Regions from separate parts of the Bacillus sp. EB106-04-04-XG123 genome, predicted to be linked through region 2. Evidence: riboswitches for the same ligand, from Rfam matches in the RefSeq annotation. Region 2 holds a riboswitch; each other region holds the start of a gene.
The links. A riboswitch is a leader RNA that binds a small molecule or an ion and turns the genes downstream of it on or off. The one in region 2 is predicted to bind S-adenosylmethionine.

Region 1: it holds a riboswitch for S-adenosylmethionine, as region 2 does, so the genes downstream of both, AC3WTB_RS01845 (DUF2292 domain-containing protein) here and AC3WTB_RS09345 (5-methyltetrahydropteroyltriglutamate--homocysteine S-methyltransferase) in region 2, are expected to answer to the same signal.
Region 3: it holds a riboswitch for S-adenosylmethionine, as region 2 does, so the genes downstream of both, mtnK (S-methyl-5-thioribose kinase) here and AC3WTB_RS09345 (5-methyltetrahydropteroyltriglutamate--homocysteine S-methyltransferase) in region 2, are expected to answer to the same signal.

What each region holds. Positions count from the first base shown of each region.
Region 1 covers NZ_JBYTDZ010000001.1:362,473-369,085, forward strand. Annotated here, with positions in the region: gene AC3WTB_RS01815 (sirohydrochlorin chelatase) at 1-339, opposite strand, end outside; gene cobA (uroporphyrinogen-III C-methyltransferase) at 417-1,172, opposite strand; gene cysC (adenylyl-sulfate kinase) at 1,202-1,795, opposite strand; gene sat (sulfate adenylyltransferase) at 1,810-2,946, opposite strand; gene cysP (sulfate permease) at 3,004-4,068, opposite strand; gene AC3WTB_RS01840 (phosphoadenylyl-sulfate reductase) at 4,082-4,783, opposite strand; gene AC3WTB_RS01845 (DUF2292 domain-containing protein) at 4,829-4,933, opposite strand; SAM riboswitch class I at 5,050-5,152, opposite strand; gene pyrE (orotate phosphoribosyltransferase) at 5,314-5,952, opposite strand; gene pyrF (orotidine-5'-phosphate decarboxylase) at 5,960-6,613, opposite strand, start outside.
Region 2 covers NZ_JBYTDZ010000002.1:765,968-772,580, forward strand. Annotated here, with positions in the region: gene garR (2-hydroxy-3-oxopropionate reductase) at 1-656, shown strand, start outside; gene AC3WTB_RS09335 (four-carbon acid sugar kinase family protein) at 664-2,085, shown strand; gene AC3WTB_RS09340 (gluconate:H+ symporter) at 2,136-3,455, shown strand; SAM riboswitch class I at 3,538-3,650, shown strand; gene AC3WTB_RS09345 (5-methyltetrahydropteroyltriglutamate--homocysteine S-methyltransferase) at 3,739-4,863, shown strand; gene bglH (aryl-phospho-beta-d-glucosidase) at 4,917-6,335, opposite strand; gene AC3WTB_RS09355 (beta-glucoside-specific PTS transporter subunit IIABC) at 6,307-6,613, opposite strand, start outside.
Region 3 covers NZ_JBYTDZ010000001.1:569,024-575,636, forward strand. Annotated here, with positions in the region: gene AC3WTB_RS02895 (pyridoxal phosphate-dependent aminotransferase) at 1-1,182, opposite strand, end outside; SAM riboswitch class I at 1,347-1,504, shown strand; gene mtnK (S-methyl-5-thioribose kinase) at 1,585-2,778, shown strand; gene mtnA (S-methyl-5-thioribose-1-phosphate isomerase) at 2,785-3,846, shown strand; gene AC3WTB_RS02910 (hypothetical protein) at 3,871-4,008, opposite strand; gene AC3WTB_RS02915 (methylated-DNA--[protein]-cysteine S-methyltransferase) at 4,098-4,589, opposite strand; gene AC3WTB_RS02920 (PAS domain S-box protein) at 4,591-6,613, opposite strand, start outside.

The DNA of each region.
Region 1 (6,613 bases), on a different contig from region 2:
AACCGCTTTTGTTACTTCTTGATTCACCCCGATTGGCTTTCCATATGTGACCTTCACTTGCGGGAATCGCGCGCGCACTTTCTCAATTTCGACCGGTATATCCGATTTAGCATGCATGGCAGTTAAAAGGAGGAGCGGGACGATGGCAATGTGTGTCGCTCCTTTTTTCACACAGGCCTCAAATCCTTCTTCTATAGAAGGGTCCGTCAGCTCTAAAAAACAAATTTCTTGTATATCTGCTTTCACTAACGGCATACAGCTTTTCATAAAAGAAATGGCCTTATCTTGCGCCTCTTTTACTCGGCTTCCATGCCCAACATAAAGGACAGCTTGTTTCATGCGGCTCCTCCCTCTCACTTATTTCATCAGACGAAAAGACACGATGTATGTACGTACGTGTCTTTTCTCTATCATTCTCATTTCTCGATTAATGCGGGTTCAAACCAGTTCAGTTTTTGATGAAAATGAACGACATCTCCAACAACAATTAAACTTGGATGCTCGATCCCTTCTTTTTCAACGGTTTCAGACAGTGTCGCCACAGTGCAGCAAGTTGTCTTTTGCCTCGTCGTGGTTCCCCAGTGTATAAATGCAGCGGGTGTTTCTGGATCCCGTCCATTTTTTAAAAGCAGGCGCTGCACTCTTTCCACGTTTTTGACACCCATGTAAATCACAAGAGTATCAATCCCTGTAGCCAGCGCCTCCCACTTTTCTTCAAAATGTTCATCCTTTTGATAGTGACCCGTGACAAAAGCAACATTTGAGCTGAATTCACGGTGTGTCACAGGGATTCCCGCATAAGCAGCTGCCGCAATACCAGAAGTAATTCCTGGGACAACCTCATACGGAATTCCGTGTTCAGCTAAGCATTCGATTTCTTCACCGCCGCGGCCAAAGACAAAGGGGTCGCCGCCTTTCAGCCGAACGACAACGTTCCCTTCCTTTGCATGAGCCACAAGCGCTTCATTGATGGCTTCCTGTCTCATTGTATGATGATTTGGCAGCTTTCCGCAATAAATCAATTCCGCCTCTGGTTTGGCGTGGGCGAGAATGTCTTGATTGACAAGACGATCATATAAGATGACATCTGCCTGCTGTATCGCCTTATGGGCCTTTAATGTTATTAAATCTGGGTCTCCGGGTCCAGCACCCACAATGTATACTTTCCCCATCTTGCTTTTCTCCCCCTGCCATCAGGCGATTATTTCGTTGTTGCTTTTACATAATCAACAAGACTCTGTTTGGATTCCTCACGGGATAATTCCCCTGTATCTAAGACGAGCTCAGGCTCAGCTGGCTCTTCATATGGTGAATCGATTCCAGTGAAAAATGGAATTTCGCCGTTTCTCGCTTTTTTATATAACCCTTTTGGATCACGCTCTTCACACACGTTCAGATCACATTTGACAAACACTTCGTGAAATTCCCCATCTTCGACTAACTGTCTGACAATGTGGCGGTCTTCTTGAAATGGAGAAATAAAAGCAGTGATGACAATCGTACCTTGTTCCACAAATAATTTTGCCACTTCTCCGATTCGGCGGATGTTTTCTTTTCTGTCGTCATCTGAAAACCCTAGATCTTTATTGAGTCCGTGCCGCACGTTATCGCCGTCAAGAACGGTGACTTGATAGCCTTGTTCAAACAGCTCTCTTGCAGCTGCATTTGCAATCGTTGATTTACCTGATCCGCTTAAACCTGTAAGCCAGATAATGCCGCTCGTATGATTGTTTTTCTGTTGATATTCTTTTTTTGTAATAGATGCATCATGCCACACGATATGTTCGTTGCTCATGTCATACCCTCCCTTTAAGATACCGTCGTTTTTAATCCTTCGATTAATGTTTCAATGACTTCTTTTCGGCTGAACGTGCTTGGTGGTAATTCACCGTTTCTCAGCATCGTTCGAACTTTTGTACCTGAAAGAATGACATGCTCGCTTTTGTCGTGAGGACACGTTTTTGGTGTGGCCATCGCTTCACATGTATTACAGTAGAAGCTGTGTTCAAATTTTAATGGCGTAATACCGATTTCTTCGCTTGTAAATTGATCAAATAGTTCCTGCGCCTCGTATGTGCCGTAATAGTCACCAACACCTGCATGATCTCTTCCGACAATAAAATGGGTGCAGCCATAATTTTTACGAACAAGCGCGTGAAATATCGCTTCCTTTGGTCCAGCATAACGCATTGCAGCAGGAAAAACACCTAAAAAGACGCGGTCTTTTGGATAATAACCATTCAATAACACTTGATAGCTTTTCATTCTCACATCTGCCGGGATATCGTCAGATTTTGTTTCACCGACAAGAGGATTTAAGAATAAACCATCGACCGTTTCTAATGCTGTTTTTTGAATATATTCATGCGCACGATGAACCGGGTTTCTCGTTTGGAAACCAACAATGGTTTTCCAGCCATTTTCTTTAAAATGACGTCTTGTTTCTTCTGGCTCATACGTAAATTGAGGGAATGGTTTTTCACTGCGTTTCGTCAGTGTAATTTTCCCGCCAATGTAAGTATCACCGCGTTCAAATAATTTTTTCACGCCTGGATGATTGCGGTCATCAGTTTTATAGATATTTACCGCTTCTTTTTCCTTATCTGGTGTGTATTGATCCTCTACTTCAATGACCCCATATACAGTTCCATTATAAGATAAGCGCACGATATCGCCTTGATGGATTTCCGCCGCCTTTTCTTTTGTCACTGGCAGTGTAATAGGAAGAGACCAAACGACACCACTTGCTAGCCGCATACTGCTCACAACTGCTTCATAATCAGCTTTTGTTAAAAACCCTTCAATTGGACTATATCCGCCAATTGCAATGAGTTCAAGGTCTGCAAAGGAGATCGCATCTAGTTCAATTTCCTTTGCAACTGTGCTGAGATCATATTCTTCATTTACTCGATTAATTAATACGCCACCATGTGGTGTTAAACTCATTTGTTCATCTTCCTCTCAATGTTCATATTTATTAGATGTTAATAGTCGGATTTGTGATTAAATCCCGCCGCCCTGTTCATGAATAGAGCTGCTCTCATTTTTGACTGCCTTCATCAGACTCAGCGCACCAAGTGAGGCAAGCAGTACACTCATCATGATAAAGATAGAGTAATAGTCTCCTTTTAAGAAAAGGCTCACCAGCAAATACGATAGGCTGAGTGATAAGAAGGGTGACACCACCCACACTTTCAGCATTTTTTTCACAACATGTTTGTGAAAAATGTTTGGCCCGCCTTTTGCCATTCCAAGCCCGATAATAGACGAGGAGGTGATTTGTGTAAGCGGAACAGGCAGCCCAAAAATAGAGCTGACGATGACAAGCCCGGCACCGGTACTCGAAAGTAAAATCCCTTCGCCCGTTTGATAGCGGGTGATTTTCTTTCCGTTTGTTTCTAGTACCCTTCTCCCAAGCAAAAGCGCACCAAGTGCAACAAAGATCCCGCCGTAAAGAGTTCCTTGCCCGACTGACAAAACGCCTGACGCGACAAGCGGACCGACCGCATTTGCGACATTGTTCATACCAGCTGAAAACGCCTCTAGAAATCCGCTGAGGATTAACACGACAGATAAAATAGCTGTGCCTTTTTTAGACAGCTTCCGTTTAGGGAACATTCTGATGATTTTGACGACAGCAAAGGTAAAAAGAAAGGCGAAAATCGGGATGATCACCCAAAATGCCACAATCACTAAAATGGATTTCACAAACAATACTTTATACGCGACGGCCACACCAACCACAGCCCCTACTGTGACCTCACTTGTTGATAAAGGGATCGCCATCAGATTCGCTATGAAAAGTGATAGTGCAGCAGAACCAATGATAATACAAACGATTTCAAGTGTAATGACTGATTCTGGCATAATACCAGAGCTGATCGTTTTGACGACCTCACCGCCGCCAATCACTGAACCTGCTAAAATCCCAACTGCACAAACGCTGAGCGCATAAATGGGCTTTTGAATCGCGCCTGACCCGTACGCAATGCCCATAGAAGCAGCTGCTCCGCTTGCGCCTATGTTTAAAGCAAAGAATAGACTAAATAAAATTGCGGCGATTTCCATACATTATGCTCCCTTACTCATGTAATCCGCACTCTGTCTTTGCTGTGCCTGACCATCTGCCAGAACGCAGATCATCTGCAGTAAATGCTGGTTGTGTACACGGTGCACAGCCGATACTTGGATATCCCTGGTCATGCAGCGGATTATAAGTAAGTTCTTCTCTAGATGCATATCTCCATATGTCCTTCCACGTCCAATGGATAAGCGGACATACTTTCACTGATTTGAATTTTTCATCCTTATTTAAGAAATTCGTCCCTGCTCGTTTTGGTGACTGCTCTCTTCTTAAACCGGAAAGCCAAGCTGGATAACCAGATAGGGCTTCTTGCAAAGGAATGACCTTACGCATATGGCAGCAGCTTTGAGGATTTGTTTTCCATAATTGATCACCGTGCTGCTCATTTTGCTGTTCAACCGTCAGCTCAGGCGTTTTCAGTTCAATGTCTAAACCCGGGTATCTTTCCTTTACTGCATCAATTGTGTCGTATGTTTCTTTAAAATGCAGACCTGTATCTAAAAAGACAATTTTCGCATCTTTTTTTACTTTTGCAATCAGATCAATCAGAACGATGCCCTCAATCCCAAAGCTGCACGCATATACGAGCTGGTCACCATAATGACCGTACGCCCATTTCAGTACAGACAGGGCTCCTTTATACAAATCATCTTCTTGAAATGTAATGGACGGCTCTTGCCAATTTTCATAAGTTAACATGATTTCTCCCCTTCCGGAGTACAGCTCATATTGCTTTTATCCGCACTACTTCAATCTAATTTTTTCGTTCTTTTCCACTTGAATCACTTGACCGTCCTGAACAATTAACGTAATTGAACCGAATTTCATATCCCCAATCAGTTCTTGCATATGCTTTACTAAGTCCTCATCCTGATTTTGTTTCACTTCCATCTCCTCTTCCTCCTCACCGTTAAAATAAAAAAACTTTCTTTCAGTCCGAAAGAAAGATGAGGAAGCTCACGATTTCCTTATCTTTCAAAATAGAATCATTTTGCAGGAAGTAGCACCTTGCGAATCGCAGGTTGCCGGGTTTCATCGGGCCAGTCCCTCCACCTCTCTGGATAAGAGTTTCAATTTGTCTTAAATATTAACACAATTCAAACAAAAGTCAACCCGACTTTATTGATAGGATTAGTTTTTATTAAAATTTGAGTCTTTTTTACTATTTTTACCTAAATAAAAAACTGTGCGGGCAGGCACAGTTTTTGTTAACGATGGGCTTTGACTTTTCAGACCGTTTCTTCCATCCAAGATTCTGAGGAAGGATCTTGTCTCCAGCGTTTTAGTTTGTTCATCGCAGCAGGCTCAATCGCTTTCAGTTCAAGTGCCACGTCTGTCAATGTGTCATAGTCTGTTAGGGTGACATATGGAATATTTTTTTCTTGAAAGGCTGCCGCTGCTTTTGGCAGTCCGTATGTGAAGATCGCGGCAACTCCTAGTACCTCGCAGCCCTCATCTTGAAGAGCAGCGACCACTTCAAGCACACTGCCTCCTGTGGAAATAAGGTCTTCTACGACGACAACCTTTTGGCCTTTTGATACGGCCCCTTCAATTTGATTTCCTTTTCCATGTGCTTTCGGCTTACTTCTGACATAACACATCGGGATGTTCAAGCGGTCTGCTGCTAATGCCGCATGAGGAATGCCTGCTGTTGCAGTACCCGCGACAACCTCTGCTCCCTTGAAATGAGTGAGAATCAAATCTTTTAGACCTTCAGCAATGTCGTGTCTCACTTCTGGAAATGACAATGTCAGGCGGTTATCACAATAGATCGGTGATTTTATACCGCTCGCCCATGTAAACGGTTCGTCTGGTTTTAATGAGACCGCTTTGATTTGTAATAGATGTTTCGCGATTTTTGATTTCATCTGGCAGTCACTCCCACTCTTTCAAAATTTGATGATAGGCTTCTATTGGTTTATCAGCTTTTGTGATTGATCTTCCAACAACGATTTGTGAAACACCTTGCTCTTTTGCATAGGCCGGTGTCGCCACGCGCTGTTGGTCATCAGTTTGATCATTCGGTAAGCGAATTCCTGGCGTTACAGTGAGAAAGGATGGTGAAATATGTTCATGAAGTGCTTTAGATTCATGAACAGAACAAACAACCCCGTCCAGCCCACTTTCATATGCTAATTGTCCGTACCGGATCACAGTCTCTTGCAGCGGACGGTCAATGAGTAATTCATTTCTCATCATGTCTTCTGACGTACTAGTCAGCTGGGTCACTGCAATAATGCCCGGGCGGTTTTGTCCAGCAGGAGTCCCGCTTTCAAGTCCCTCTAACGCAGCCTGCATCATTCGTTTCCCGCCAGCAGCATGCACATTGACCAAATCAACACCAAGTGCAGCAAGCCGGTTCATCGCTTTTTGCACGGTTGTTGGAATATCATGAAGCTTCAGATCAAGGAAAATACGGCAATTTTTTTCTTTTAGTGCGTCAATGATGGCAGGACCTTCTTGGTAAAACAGCTCCATGCCTACCTTCACAAATAATGGTGTCCCTTCAAAAGGGTCTAAAAAGGCAAG
Region 2 (6,613 bases):
AAGGCATTTTAACGACAGCCGCACCTGGCACTGTCCTCGTAGATATGAGCTCAATTTCTCCTGTAACCTCTAGGGCTTTAGCTGCTCTTGCCAAACAGCATCAGGTGGAATTTATCGATGCACCTGTCAGCGGCGGAGAACCGAAAGCAATAGACGGAACACTTGCCATCATGGCTGGCGGCGAAGAATCCATCTTTGAGCAAGTGAAGGATGTCCTGCTTGCGATGGGCACTGAGGTCGTATTAGTTGGGGCAAATGGCAGCGGCACAACAGCGAAGCTAGCCAATCAAATCATCGTCAATTTAAATATTGCCGCCATGTCTGAAGCACTCGTTCTAGCCGCTAAATCAGGCATTGCCATTGATAAGATGTATGAAGCCATCCGCGGCGGACTGGCAGGAAGTGCCGTTCTCGATGCAAAAGTTCCTCTCATCTTAGAACGAAATTTTGAACCTGGCGGACGCATCGACATCAACTTGAAGGATTTAACCAATGTCATGGAAACTGCTCATGATATCGGTGTTCCTCTTCCCCTTTCTAGCCAGCTGCTTGAAATCTTCCACGCCCTCAAAGCGGACGGAAAATCCGGGCTTGATCATGGCGGCATCGTTCAATATTACGAAAAAATGGCTCATGTCGAAGTAAAGAAAGGATGAGATGATCATGAAGCAAACTACTGACATACTGAATGCCATTCCGAAAGCAGATTCAAAGGCCATTCAATCAGCATACGAACAAGCACTGAGCAGCTTTCAGCATAAAGTCATTGTTTTAGATGATGATCCAACAGGGATTCAAACCGTACATGGCGTCTCTGTTTTCACCGATTGGTCAGAGGAAAGCATTGAGGCTGGTTTTCTTGAAGACAGCCGCATGTTCTTTATTTTGACTAATTCTCGCAGTATGACTGAGAAAGAAACTGCCGCTGCGCACGAAACCATTGCTGCAACCATTGTAAAGGTGGCTGAACGGCTTAATCAGGAATTCATCATTGTCAGCCGAGGAGATTCTACTCTTCGCGGACACTTTCCGCTTGAAACTGAGGTGCTCAAAACGACCATTGAACAGCAAAGCTCCCGTCAGTTCGATGGAGAAATCCTTCTTCCTTTTTTCCAAGAAGGCGGACGCTTTACGATCGACAATATTCATTACGTACAGGAAGGACACGAATTAATTCCTGCTGGTGACACAGAATTTGCAAGAGACCGTACATTCGGCTTTCAATCCTCTCATCTTGGAGAATGGATTGAAGAAAAGTCAGACGGATTGTTCACAAAAAAGAACACGACATACATTTCGTTAGATGATCTCCGGGCTTTACGCATTGAGCAAATCAAACATCAGCTCATGGGTGTGAAGGATTTCAAAAAGGTGGTTGTAAACGCTGTAGACTATGACGATGTCAAAGTCTTTGTCACAGCTCTCATTGAAGCCATTCAAGCAGGACAGCAGCTGATGTTCAGAAGTGCGGCGGCGCTCACAAAGGTACTAGGCGGTATAGGGGATCACGCCTTATTAACAAGAGGTGACTTGATACAAGAAGAAAGCCCTCATGGTGGCCTCATTATGGTCGGTTCTCATGTGAAAAAAACAACAGAACAATTAAAAGCGCTTGAGCAAAATAAAGAGATGGCTTTTATTGAATTTAATACACACCTCGTGTTAGAGCCTGATGCCTTTCGCAAAGAAATTGACCGTGTCATTCAGCAAACTGAAGCACTGTTGGCAGCAGGTCAATCTGTGGCTGTTTATACAAGAAGAGAACGGCTTGATCTTGGGGATGATCGCCAAGAGGAAGAATTAAAGCTCTCTGTACAGATTAGTGATGCTGTGACAAGTATTGTCCAGCGCCTCACCATTCGACCTAAGTATCTCATTGCCAAAGGCGGAATTACTTCCAGCGATATTGGGACAAGAGGACTTAGCGTGAGACGTGCGACCGTGGCAGGTCAAATCAAACCAGGGATCCCTGTTTGGCAAACAGGAGAAGAAAGTAAATTCCCTTTCATGTCTTATGTGATTTTCCCGGGAAATGTTGGGTCAAAGGATACGTTAAAAGAAGCTGTAGACATACTTGAAGGATAAGGCATAGGGGGTGTTTGCGCCCCCTTATGCACCACAAAGGAGGAAAGATCATGTCGTTAGTGTTTATTGGACTTGGCGTTTTGTTATTGCTTTTACTCATGGTTGTCTTTAAGTTAAACGCTTTCATTTCTTTGATTATTGTCTCTTTAATTGTTGCTGTGTTAGAAGGGATGACACCGCTAGAAGCGATTGCTTCCGTCGAAAAAGGACTTGGCAGTACGCTCGGACACCTGGCACTCGTTCTCGGTTTTGGAGCGATGCTTGGGAAATTGATGGCTGATTCTGGCGGTGCTCAGCGTATCGCGATGACACTCATTGACCGATTTGGCATCGGAAAAATTCAATGGGCGACAATGCTGACTGGATTTGTGATTGGAATTGCTCTATTTTATGAAACCGGATTCATTATTTTAATTCCATTAGTCTTTACGATCGCTCAGGCTGCAAGACTTCCTGTGCTGTATGTGGGCATGCCGCTTGTCGCTGCTCTCATCACCACACATGGCTTCCTCCCTCCTCACCCAGGGCCGACTGCCATTGCGAATGTCTTTCAAGCAAACATGGGACAAACCTTATTGGTTGGGATTATTTTAGCGATTCCTGCTGTTTTAGTAGGTGGACTTCTGTTTACAAAACTATTTAAAAAAGACCAGTTGCACGCACATATTCCAAAGAACTTATTTAATCCAAAGGAATTCACAGAAGAAGAAATGCCTAGCTTCGGTATTAGCATTTTCACCGCTGTTTTGCCTGTATTGCTTATGACTTTCAGAGCATTTCTAGAAATTTTCTTCCCTTCCTCCCCATTGCTGCCTACCGCTGAGTTTTTAGGCGAACCGGCGATTGCACTATTAATCTCAGTGCTGCTTGCCATCTACACGTTTGGGCTTGGAAGAGGAAAGAGCATGCAGGACGTGATGAAGTCCATCGCGGATTCTATCGGCTCTATTGCCATGATTTTATTAATTATTGCGGGCGGAGGCGCCTTTAAACAGGTGCTCATTGATAGCGGCGTCGATCAATATATTGCAGGGATTATGCAAGGAAGCACACTTTCTCCCCTGCTTCTGACTTGGCTCATTGCTGCTGTCCTTCGTGTCTCTTTAGGATCAGCGACTGTCGCCGGTCTCACGGCGGCTGGCATTTCTGCACCACTGATTGGCCTGACGGGTGTCAGCCCTGAATTAATGGTGATCGCAACAGGTGCCGGCAGTATCACGTTCTCTCATGTGAATGATGCGGGTTTCTGGATTTATAAAGAATACTTTAACCTATCAATGGCTCAAACCTTTAAAACGTGGACATTGATGGTCACCGTGCTTTCACTTGTCGGACTTGCTGGTGTTCTTGTTGCTGATTTGTTCATGTAGGAAATTAAATTGTAAAAACCATTGACTTTTCCCTGAAAAGGTTGAATAATTGTGTTTATTAAGAAAATTGAATCAAAAGGTAACCTTATTAAGAGTGGTGGAGGGACTGGCCCTGTGAAACCCGGCAACCGCTGTTCCTAGGAACAGAATGGTGCTAATTCCTTAAGCAAGCAGATGCTTGTTTGAAGATAAGGCAGAGTTCTCACAGTATATGATGCTCTTCCTTATCCAAGGAAGAGCTTTTTTATTTGATTTTTTAACCTGAAGAAAGAAGGGATTCAGCATGACACAAGTACAAACCATTGGAAAGAAAACAACGAAACCGCCATACCGCGCAGATCAAGTAGGAAGCTTACTACGTTCAGAACGCATCAAGGAAGCACGCAAGCTAAAAGCAGACGGTACGCTGACAGCAGAACAACTCCGACAAATTGAAAACGAAGAAATCACACGTATTGTAGAGAAGCAAAAAGAAATTGGGTTAGAGGTTGTCACAGATGGTGAGTTCAGACGTGCATGGTGGCATTTTGACTTTCTGGAAGGACTCGATGGGGTTGAAGGATTTGAAGCAGATCAGGGCATTCAATTCCATAACACGACGACAAAAGCAAGAGGGATCAAGGTAACAGGCAAGATCGATTTTACAGATCATCCAATGTTGGAGGATTATCGTTTCCTTCACAGCATCGCTGGTGATCATACAGCTAAAATGACGATTCCAAGTCCGAATATGCTCTTTTTCCGTGGAAAGCTTGAAGAAGGAGTGTATGACAGCTTAGAGGAATTCCACCATGATGTGGCACAGGCGTATAAGAAAGCCATCCGTGCTTTTTATGATGCAGGCTGCCGCTACTTGCAGCTGGATGATACGGCATGGGCCGTGTTCTTTTCTGAAAAAGGTCACGAACAAATCAAAGCCTTTGGCCGTGAAGAGGATGAACTTCGTGAGTCGTTTGCGAAGACAATCAATGAAGCTGTTGCTGATCGCCCAGAGGATTTGGTGATTACTATGCACATTTGCCGCGGTAACTTTAAATCAACTTGGGCAGCTGAAGGTGGTTACGAAGCAGCGGCAGAAACAATTTTCGCCGGCTTAGATCTTGATGGTCTCTTTTTAGAATTCGACGACGATCGTTCTGGCGGATTTGAGCCTCTTCGATATGTGAAGAACCCAAACCTTCAAATCGTACTAGGCCTTGTCACTTCAAAATACGGTGAGCTTGAGCCAGTTGAACAGATTAAAAAACGCATTGAGGAAGCGGCTCAATATGTGGACATTAACCAAATTTGTTTGAGTCCACAATGCGGATTCGCCTCAACAGAGGAAGGCAACCTGTTAACAGAAGAACAGCAATGGGAAAAACTGCGTCATGTGATTGAGATTGCTGATCAAGTGTGGACTTCTTAGTCCCTTTGACGAAAAAAAGACAAACCGCCGTATGAGCGGTTTGTCTCTTTTTGTTAAGCGTCTAAATGATCTCCATTCGTCGCAATCACTTGTTTATACCAATCGAAGCTTTTCTTTTTCTTTCTATCTAATGTACCGTTTCCTTCATTATCACGGTCGACATAAATGAAGCCGTAGCGTTTTTTCATTTCAGCCGTTGATGCGCTGACTAGGTCAATTGGGCCCCAGCTTGTATAACCGATCAGGTCGACTCCGTCTGCGATGGCTTCTCTCGCCTCTAGCAAATGGCTTCTGAGGTAATCAATTCGGTAATCGTCTTGAATTGATCCGTCTTCTTCTACTTGATCGACAGCACCCAATCCATTTTCTACGATAAACAATGGCTTTTGGTAGCGGTCATACAGCTGATTCAGTGTTGTACGAAGTCCTTTCGGATCAATTTGCCAGCCCCAATCACTTGCTTCCAGATATGGGTTTTTCACACCTTCAAATAGGTTACCACCAGTAACTTGTTCAAGGACCTTTGGATCTGTACTCGTCACAAAACTCATATAATAACTGAAGCCAATATAGTCAACTGTATGGTTTCTTAAAATGTCTTCGTCCCCGTCTTGGAACTCAATGTTGATGTCATTTTCAAGGAAATAACGTTTCATGTAACCTGGGTAATAGCCTCTTGCCTGTACATCTGAGAAGAACAATGTTTTGCGGTCTTGCTCAATTGCAGCAAACATATCCTCTGGTCTTGAGCTGTACGGATATGTGGTCATCGCTGCAATCATACAGCCAATTTTTGCATCTGGAATGATTTCGTGTCCTGCTTTAACAGCCAGAGCACTTGCCACAAATTGGTGATGCGCTGCTTGATATTGAATGCTTTTCTCATCTTCACCTTCTTCAAATACAAGCCCGCCGCCAGTGAAAGGCGCATGTAACACGACATTAATTTCATTGAAGGTCATCCAATATTTCACTTTATCTTTAAAGCGAGTGAACAATGTTTTAGCGTATGTTTCATAAAGATCCACAAGCTTACGGTTTCTCCATCCGCCGTAGTTTTTCACAAGTGCAAGCGGCATTTCATAGTGAGAGATCGTGACAACTGGCTCAATTCCATGCTTATGCAGTTCATCAAATACTCTTTCATAAAAAGCGAGGCCTGCTTCATTCGGTTCCGCATCGTCGCCATTTGGAAAAATACGCGGCCAAGAAATGGATAGTCTGAAGCACTTGAATCCCATTTCTGCAAATAGTGCAATATCTTCTTTATAGCGATGGTAGAAATCGATGGCATCATGATATAAGTTAAGGTCTTTCATTGATTCATCGAATGGGTGCATAATACCATGCGGTGATACGTCTGCTGTCGATAAGCCTTTTCCATCTTTGTTATTTGCACCTTCAATTTGGTTGGCTGCAACAGCGCCGCCCCATAAGAAACCTTTAGGAAATGTTTTTTCTAACTTGTTCATGTTGAATGCCCTCCTCTTTTTCTTCTACACTGACTGTAAGCAGTGTCTCTTTCACTGTAATTGCTCCATCTGTTTCAGCATCAACTTGAGCATAATCATTTGTGTTGGTAACAATAACAGGTGTAGTCACATCATAGCCTTCTTGCTGAATACCCTTGATATCAAATTCAACAAGCACATCTCCTGCTTTAACAAGATCACCGGACTGCACATGACTTGTGAAATACTTTCCGTCAAGCTTTACCGTGTCAATCCCGACATGAATAAGAAGTTCTGTG
Region 3 (6,613 bases), on a different contig from region 2:
CAATGGCTTTTTTTCAAACAGCTTCAAGGCAGCGATGCGCTGAGCAGCTTCTTGTAACCGCTCCTCGCTTGTAAGAAGCCCTACTCTCACGTACCCTTCACCGTGAGCACCAAAGCCGTTACCTGGCGCTACAACAACATGTGCTTTTTCTAATAATAAATCAGAAAAGGCTTCAGATGTATATCCTTCTGGCACCTTTAACCAAGCAAAAAATGATCCCTTTGGTGCACTGACTTCCCAGCCAATTTCTTTGCAGGCAGCTATCCACACATTCCGCCTTTTCTCATATCGGTCATTTTGCACCCGTACGCATGTTTGATCGCTTAATAGGGCTTCCGCTGCTGCATCCTGCGTGGCTTTAAACAACGAGACAAACAAATGATCCTGATAAAGCTCAATCGCTTCAATAACAGACGGATTCCCTGCTGCAAATCCTACTCTCCACCCTGCCATATTGTACGTTTTAGACAATGTGTAAATTTCTATTCCCGTCTCTTTCGCTCCATCTACTTGCAGAAAGCTGATCGGCTTTTCCCCATCAAATCCAATGCCGCCATATGCAAAATCATGGACAACACAAAGCTTGTGATCTTTCGCAAATGTAACGGTTTCTTTAAAAAATGAACGGCTTGCCGTAGCCCCCGTCGGATTGTTGGGGTAATTTAAATACATTAATTTTGCCTTTTTCTTATCATCCTCAGGCAGCAAATCGTAGTCAGGTAAAAAATCATTTTTTTCAAGAAGTGGCATGGTCACCATATGAGCTCCAGCAAGTACAGCACCTGACCAATAATCAGGATAACCTGGGTCAGGGACGAGAAGCGTATCACCCGGATTCAGCAGACATTGAGGCAGCTCAACAAGCCCTGCTTTCCCGCCAAATAAAATCGCAATTTCCGTCTTTGGATCAAGCGTAACGCCATATTCTCTTTCATAAAAAGCGGCAGCGGCCTTTTTTAATTTCGCTGTTCCACGGAATGAGGAGTATTGATGATTTTCAGGTTTTGCTACCGCTTCCTGCATGGCTTTTACAATGTGGGGAGGAGTTGGCTGATCAGGATTTCCCTGCCCCAAATTAATGATATCTGCCCCTTCCTGCACTTTTTTCTGCACCTTTTGGACAAGGGACGCAAAAAATTGTTTCGGTAATTGTTTCAACACATCTGATTGCTGGAATTCCATTTCTTCACCTTCTATTCAAGTTACGTAACAATACAATCACTGTAATGGATTGTTTTATGAATTGTAAAGCAATTTTGAAAAAAGATTGACATGTAAAGCGCAGCTCTGATAATATCTTGAATTAAGAAATGCAAACAGACACGAAACAATTACATATTGATTTCTCTTATCGAGAGTTGGGCGAGGGATTTGGCCTTTTGACCCCAACAGCAACCGACCGTTAATACCACTGTGAAGTGGGGCGCAGCAAGTAACGCGCCAAGACAATTGTCTTATAGGGCACGGTGCTAATTCCATCAGACGCATGTGCTGAGAGATAAGAGAGGCTTTGAGCATACACACCATCAAGCCTCTTTCTCTCAGGAGAAAGAGGCTTTTTTATATGATTTGGAGGGGAAGCAATTGGTTACACTTACGGCATCATATGAAGAACTAACAGAAAGCTCGGCAGTTGCACTCGCAATTAGACTTGGCTTAATCCAAGAAAGCAGTCATTTGACTTGTACTGAAATCGGCGACGGGAATTTAAATTACGTCTTTCATATTTATGATCACAAACAAGAAAAAGGATTGATCATCAAGCAGGCGCTGCCTTATGCAAAGGTGGTTGGTGAGAGCTGGCCTCTTACATTAGACCGGGCAAGAATTGAAAGTGCTGCCCTGATCAAACAGTCAGAATATGCGCCGCATCTCGTACCAGCGGTCTATTACTCGGATACAGCTCTTGCAGTGACAGCCATGGAGGATCTCTCACACTTAGAAATCGTCAGAAAAGGGCTAATTGCCGGAAAACAATATCCGCATTTATCTGATCATGTTGGAGAATTTTTAGGAAAAACACTTTTTTACACATCTGACTTTGCGACAAATCCTAAAATCAAAAAACAATTTGTGAAGCAATTTACGAACCCTGACCTGTGTGATATCACAGAAAAACTCGTCTTCACAGACCCTTTCTTTGATAGTGAAACAAATGACTTCGAAGAAGAATTAAGAGAATCAGCAGAAGCGCTTTGGGCAGATCTTGAGCTGCAAGCCAAAGCAGCAGAATTGAAGCGTATCTTCCTGACATCAGCTGAAACATTGGTTCATGGAGATCTTCATACAGGCAGTATTTTTGCAAATGAGACTGAAACGAAAATCATTGATCCAGAATTCGCGTTTTACGGTCCCTTTGGATTCGATATCGGCCACTTTATCGCCAATCTGTTCCTGAATGCTTTATCTCGCGAGAATGAACACGAGCAGCAGCACCTTTTTGACCATGTCGTCAATGTATGGTCAACATTCAAAGAAGTGTTCACAAAAGCTTGGAAAGAGGACAGCATTGAAGCATTTAGTGTATCGGACAGCTTTTTAGAAACAACGTTTGACCGGATTTTAAAAGAAGCGACAGGCTTTGCCGGCTGTGAGCTTGTCCGCCGAACAATTGGTCTTGCTCATGCCGCTGATCTTGATGCGATTCCATCTCCAACTAGACGGATTCAGCAGAAAAAAGCAGCACTGACACTTGGAAAAACATTTATCAAACAATATCATGCAGTGGAAACAGCGTCTGACCTCGTCGCATTATTCCAGCCATCTGTAAAGGAGTGACGGGTTTTGTCAAAAGAATTTGAAGTCCCCCGTTCTGTCGAATGGGAAGAAAACCGTATTCACATTTTAAATCAGCAAAAATTACCGGCCGAAACCGTCTTTGAGCATTTATATACGAAAGAAGATGTGTATGATGCAATTGTGACATTAAAAGTACGCGGAGCGCCTGCGATTGGCATTACAGCAGCATTTGGACTGGCACTTAGTGCGCAAGCCATTGAGACAGAAGAAATCGATGTTTTTAAACAAGAAGTGATTCGAATCAAAGAATATTTAAACAGTGCTCGTCCAACCGCTGTGAACCTCGCCTGGGCATTAGACCGGCTGCTGCAGCGCATTCAGCGTGCAGCATCAGTGAATGCAGCTAAAACTGATCTTGTCCATGAAGCCATTCAAATTCAAATTGAAGATGAAGAAACATGCAGACAAATCGGTCAAAATGCACTCCAGCTCTTTAAATCAGGTGACCGTATCATGACCATTTGTAATGCAGGCTCCATCGCAACGAGCCGGTACGGAACAGCCCTTGCTCCTTTTTATTTAGCCAAAAAGAAAAATCTTGACCTTCACATTTATGCATGTGAAACACGCCCTGTTCTTCAAGGCGCTCGTCTGACAACATGGGAGCTCATGCAAGGCGGCGTGGATGTGACACTCATTACAGATAACATGGCCGCCCATACGATGAAAGAAAAGCAAATTTCTGCTGTCATTGTTGGAGCTGACCGTATCGCCCGTAATGGAGATACAGCGAATAAGATTGGAACGTTAGGTCTTGCCGTTCTAGCCAAACATTTTCACATTCCGTTTTTTGTAGCAGCACCGCTTTCAACCTTTGATGTATCCACCCGTGACGGGTCAGATATTCCAATTGAAGAACGCGACCCGCTGGAAGTAAAGGAATTAAACGGTGTCCCCATTGCACCGCCCGATGTTCAAGTATTCAATCCCGCCTTTGATGTCACTCCTCATCATCTTATTTCAGGCATCATTACAGAAAAGGGAATTATCACATCGAACTATGCAGAAGAGATTGATGCTCTTTTCGCCGAAAGCATCTCCCAATGATCGTAAAAAAGCGCCGTGTTCTTGTCATTTAAGAGCACCGCGCTTTTTTGTTTCTTGATTCGTTTTTGTTAAGATTTCTTTTTTCTGTTCTTCCGTCAAGACGTTCATTTTGACACATAGTGACGTAACGGCATACATTTTACCTTTTTTGCCCCAAAACATGCCAGCGCCCTCCTTTTTCCCTCAACCAACTTTTTTAGCTTAATAAAAGGATATGTCGCTTAGGAAAAATTCGGAACAGGTCAATCGATTTATTTTTGAACAAATGGGATGCCTTCTAATTCAAGGAGGACCGCTTTCATGTCTGTCTTCGATCCTGCATAGCCCGTCAGAGACCGGTCTTTTCCAATCACCCTGTGACACGGAATAAAAATAGGTAATGCATTTCGTCTGTTAGCTTGTCCGATGGCTCTTACAGCCTTGGGATTGCCTATCGCTTCTGCAATGTCTGCATAGCTTTTTGATTCACCATATGGAATGGTCGACAATGCTCCCCACACCTGCTCTTGGAACGGAGAACCTGTTTGCTTGAGCGGGAGATCGAATACTTGACGCTCTCCCTTGAAATATTCATCTAGCTGCTTTTTCGCTTCTTGTAAGACAGGCGTATCTGCTTGGTTTAGATTCATTGCCTGCTTTTTTGCTAAAAACGGCTCATCATCAAACATCACCTCGATGATGGCACCGTCCTTTTCTAGTATGTATAATGCCCCGATGGGTGCGTGATAGACGGTATAATACACGTTACTGCTCTCCTTCTTGTTTCTGCTGCCTTAGTGGAAGCGTGAGATGGAAGACGGTTCCTACGCCTTCCTCACTTTCTACCTCAATGGTTCCTTGATGCTCTTCAATAATTTTATAACTAACCATTAACCCAAGTCCAGTTCCTCTTTCTTTCGTTGTATAAAAAGGCTCACCTAGACGCTTTAGCTTATCCTCCGCCATTCCGCAGCCTTCATCACGCAAGGAAATGACAATATGCTCCTCGCCCTTTCGCTGAATGCTCACATAGACATTTCCTTTGCGCGGCATGACTTCAATTGCATTTTTTAAAATGTTAATAAAGACCTGCTTTAATTGGTTTTGTTCACAATATATCAGTGGTATCTCGTCCAGCACATTGAGATGCATTTGAACATTGCCAAGATTCGCTTGTGCGTGCAGGAGATCCATCGTATCCTTCACAATTTGCACCACATTTTTCTCTTCATATACAATGGCTTGCGGTTTCGCTAAAATCAAAAATTCGGTGATGATGGATTCAATTCTTTTCAGCTCTGATGTGATGACATTAAAATAGAGCGAATACTCCCCTTCTATATTTCCTTTTAACAGCTGAATGAATCCTTTTAAGGCTGTCATCGGGTTTCTAATTTCATGAGCAATTCCAGCAGCAAGCTCTCCGACCACATGAAGGGTATCTGATTTTCTCACCCGCTCTTCTAGTTCCTTCCGCTCTGTCACATCTCTAAAGATCGCCAAATTCATATTATGGATAATGTTGCGTTTAAAAGAGAATTCCAGTATACGCTGATCTGGATGGTTCAGTACAAATGGAACCTCATTGTCCATTTCATCTAATGACATCGCCTCGGCTGGTTGAGCCAAATTTTCAATTTGATAAGGGGCAAGGATGTGGAAAAGATTCATTTCTGTTAAATGATCGTCCTTCAATTGAAGCAGCTCGCTTGCAGATGGATTGACTTCAATGATTCGGTATTGATTATCAAAAAGAACAATGCCGTCCATTGACCCATTAAATACTTTACGGAATTTGAGCTCACTTTCGCGCAGCTCCTGCTCCATTCTTTTTCGATCACTTACATTACGTAAAATGGTTAAGTGCTGTCCTTCTAATACCGCATACTTTGATGTAAACTCAAGCTCTTTATACTGCCCATTTGCCATTTTGAACAATAGCTCTTCCCTTATTTCATGATTGCGGATATAACGTCTTCTTGTTGGTCTATATCTCTTATCAGATTTGACGAGAAAGTCGGTGAGCTTTTTGCCAATCAGCGAGTGCATCGGTAATTCAAAAATTCGGCAGGCTGATTCATTGGCTCTCACAATCTCTCCATCGTCCGCCCATATAATGATGGCATCCATTGCATTTTCGAAAATTTCTCTAAAGCGTTCTTCACTTTTTAACAGCTTCTCTTCCATTAGCCTTTTTTCTGTAATATCCCGCATGATGGACATATAAAAACCACTCATCACATTTGATGTAATGGTGAGTTCGAATAATTTTTGCTGGCCAGATTGAAGGGTAACAGGAAGCTCCCCTTTTGCTTTCCCTGTTTCTTTAAGTGACGTTAAAAGATGCTGCAAAGCTGGAAGATTATCGCCTTCGACAAATTCATGTAAATAGCGATCGGTTAAATCCGTCTTTTGCAGTTCAAAGCTCTGACAAAAAGAATGATTCGCATCAATCATGCAGCCATCCTGATCAAATATGACCATCCCGTCAATGGCTCGGTCAAACAAATCTTTGAACAGCTGCTCATTCATGGAGCGTTCTCGTTCTAATATTTTCTTTGAAGAAATGTCTCGCATGACCACTATATATTGCTGATTCATCGTGTCATGCTCTGCGACAAATTCAATGTATTTTGTTTCGCCATTTTCCAGCTGAATGGAGATTTCTCTTTTTAACGTACCTTTTCGAAAAAATAGATCGAGTGAGCATTCAACTTTATCTTTCGGGATGCCGTATAGGAAATCTAGAACGGATTTATTGAGGAGGTCTTCTTTCGGTGTCTGAACA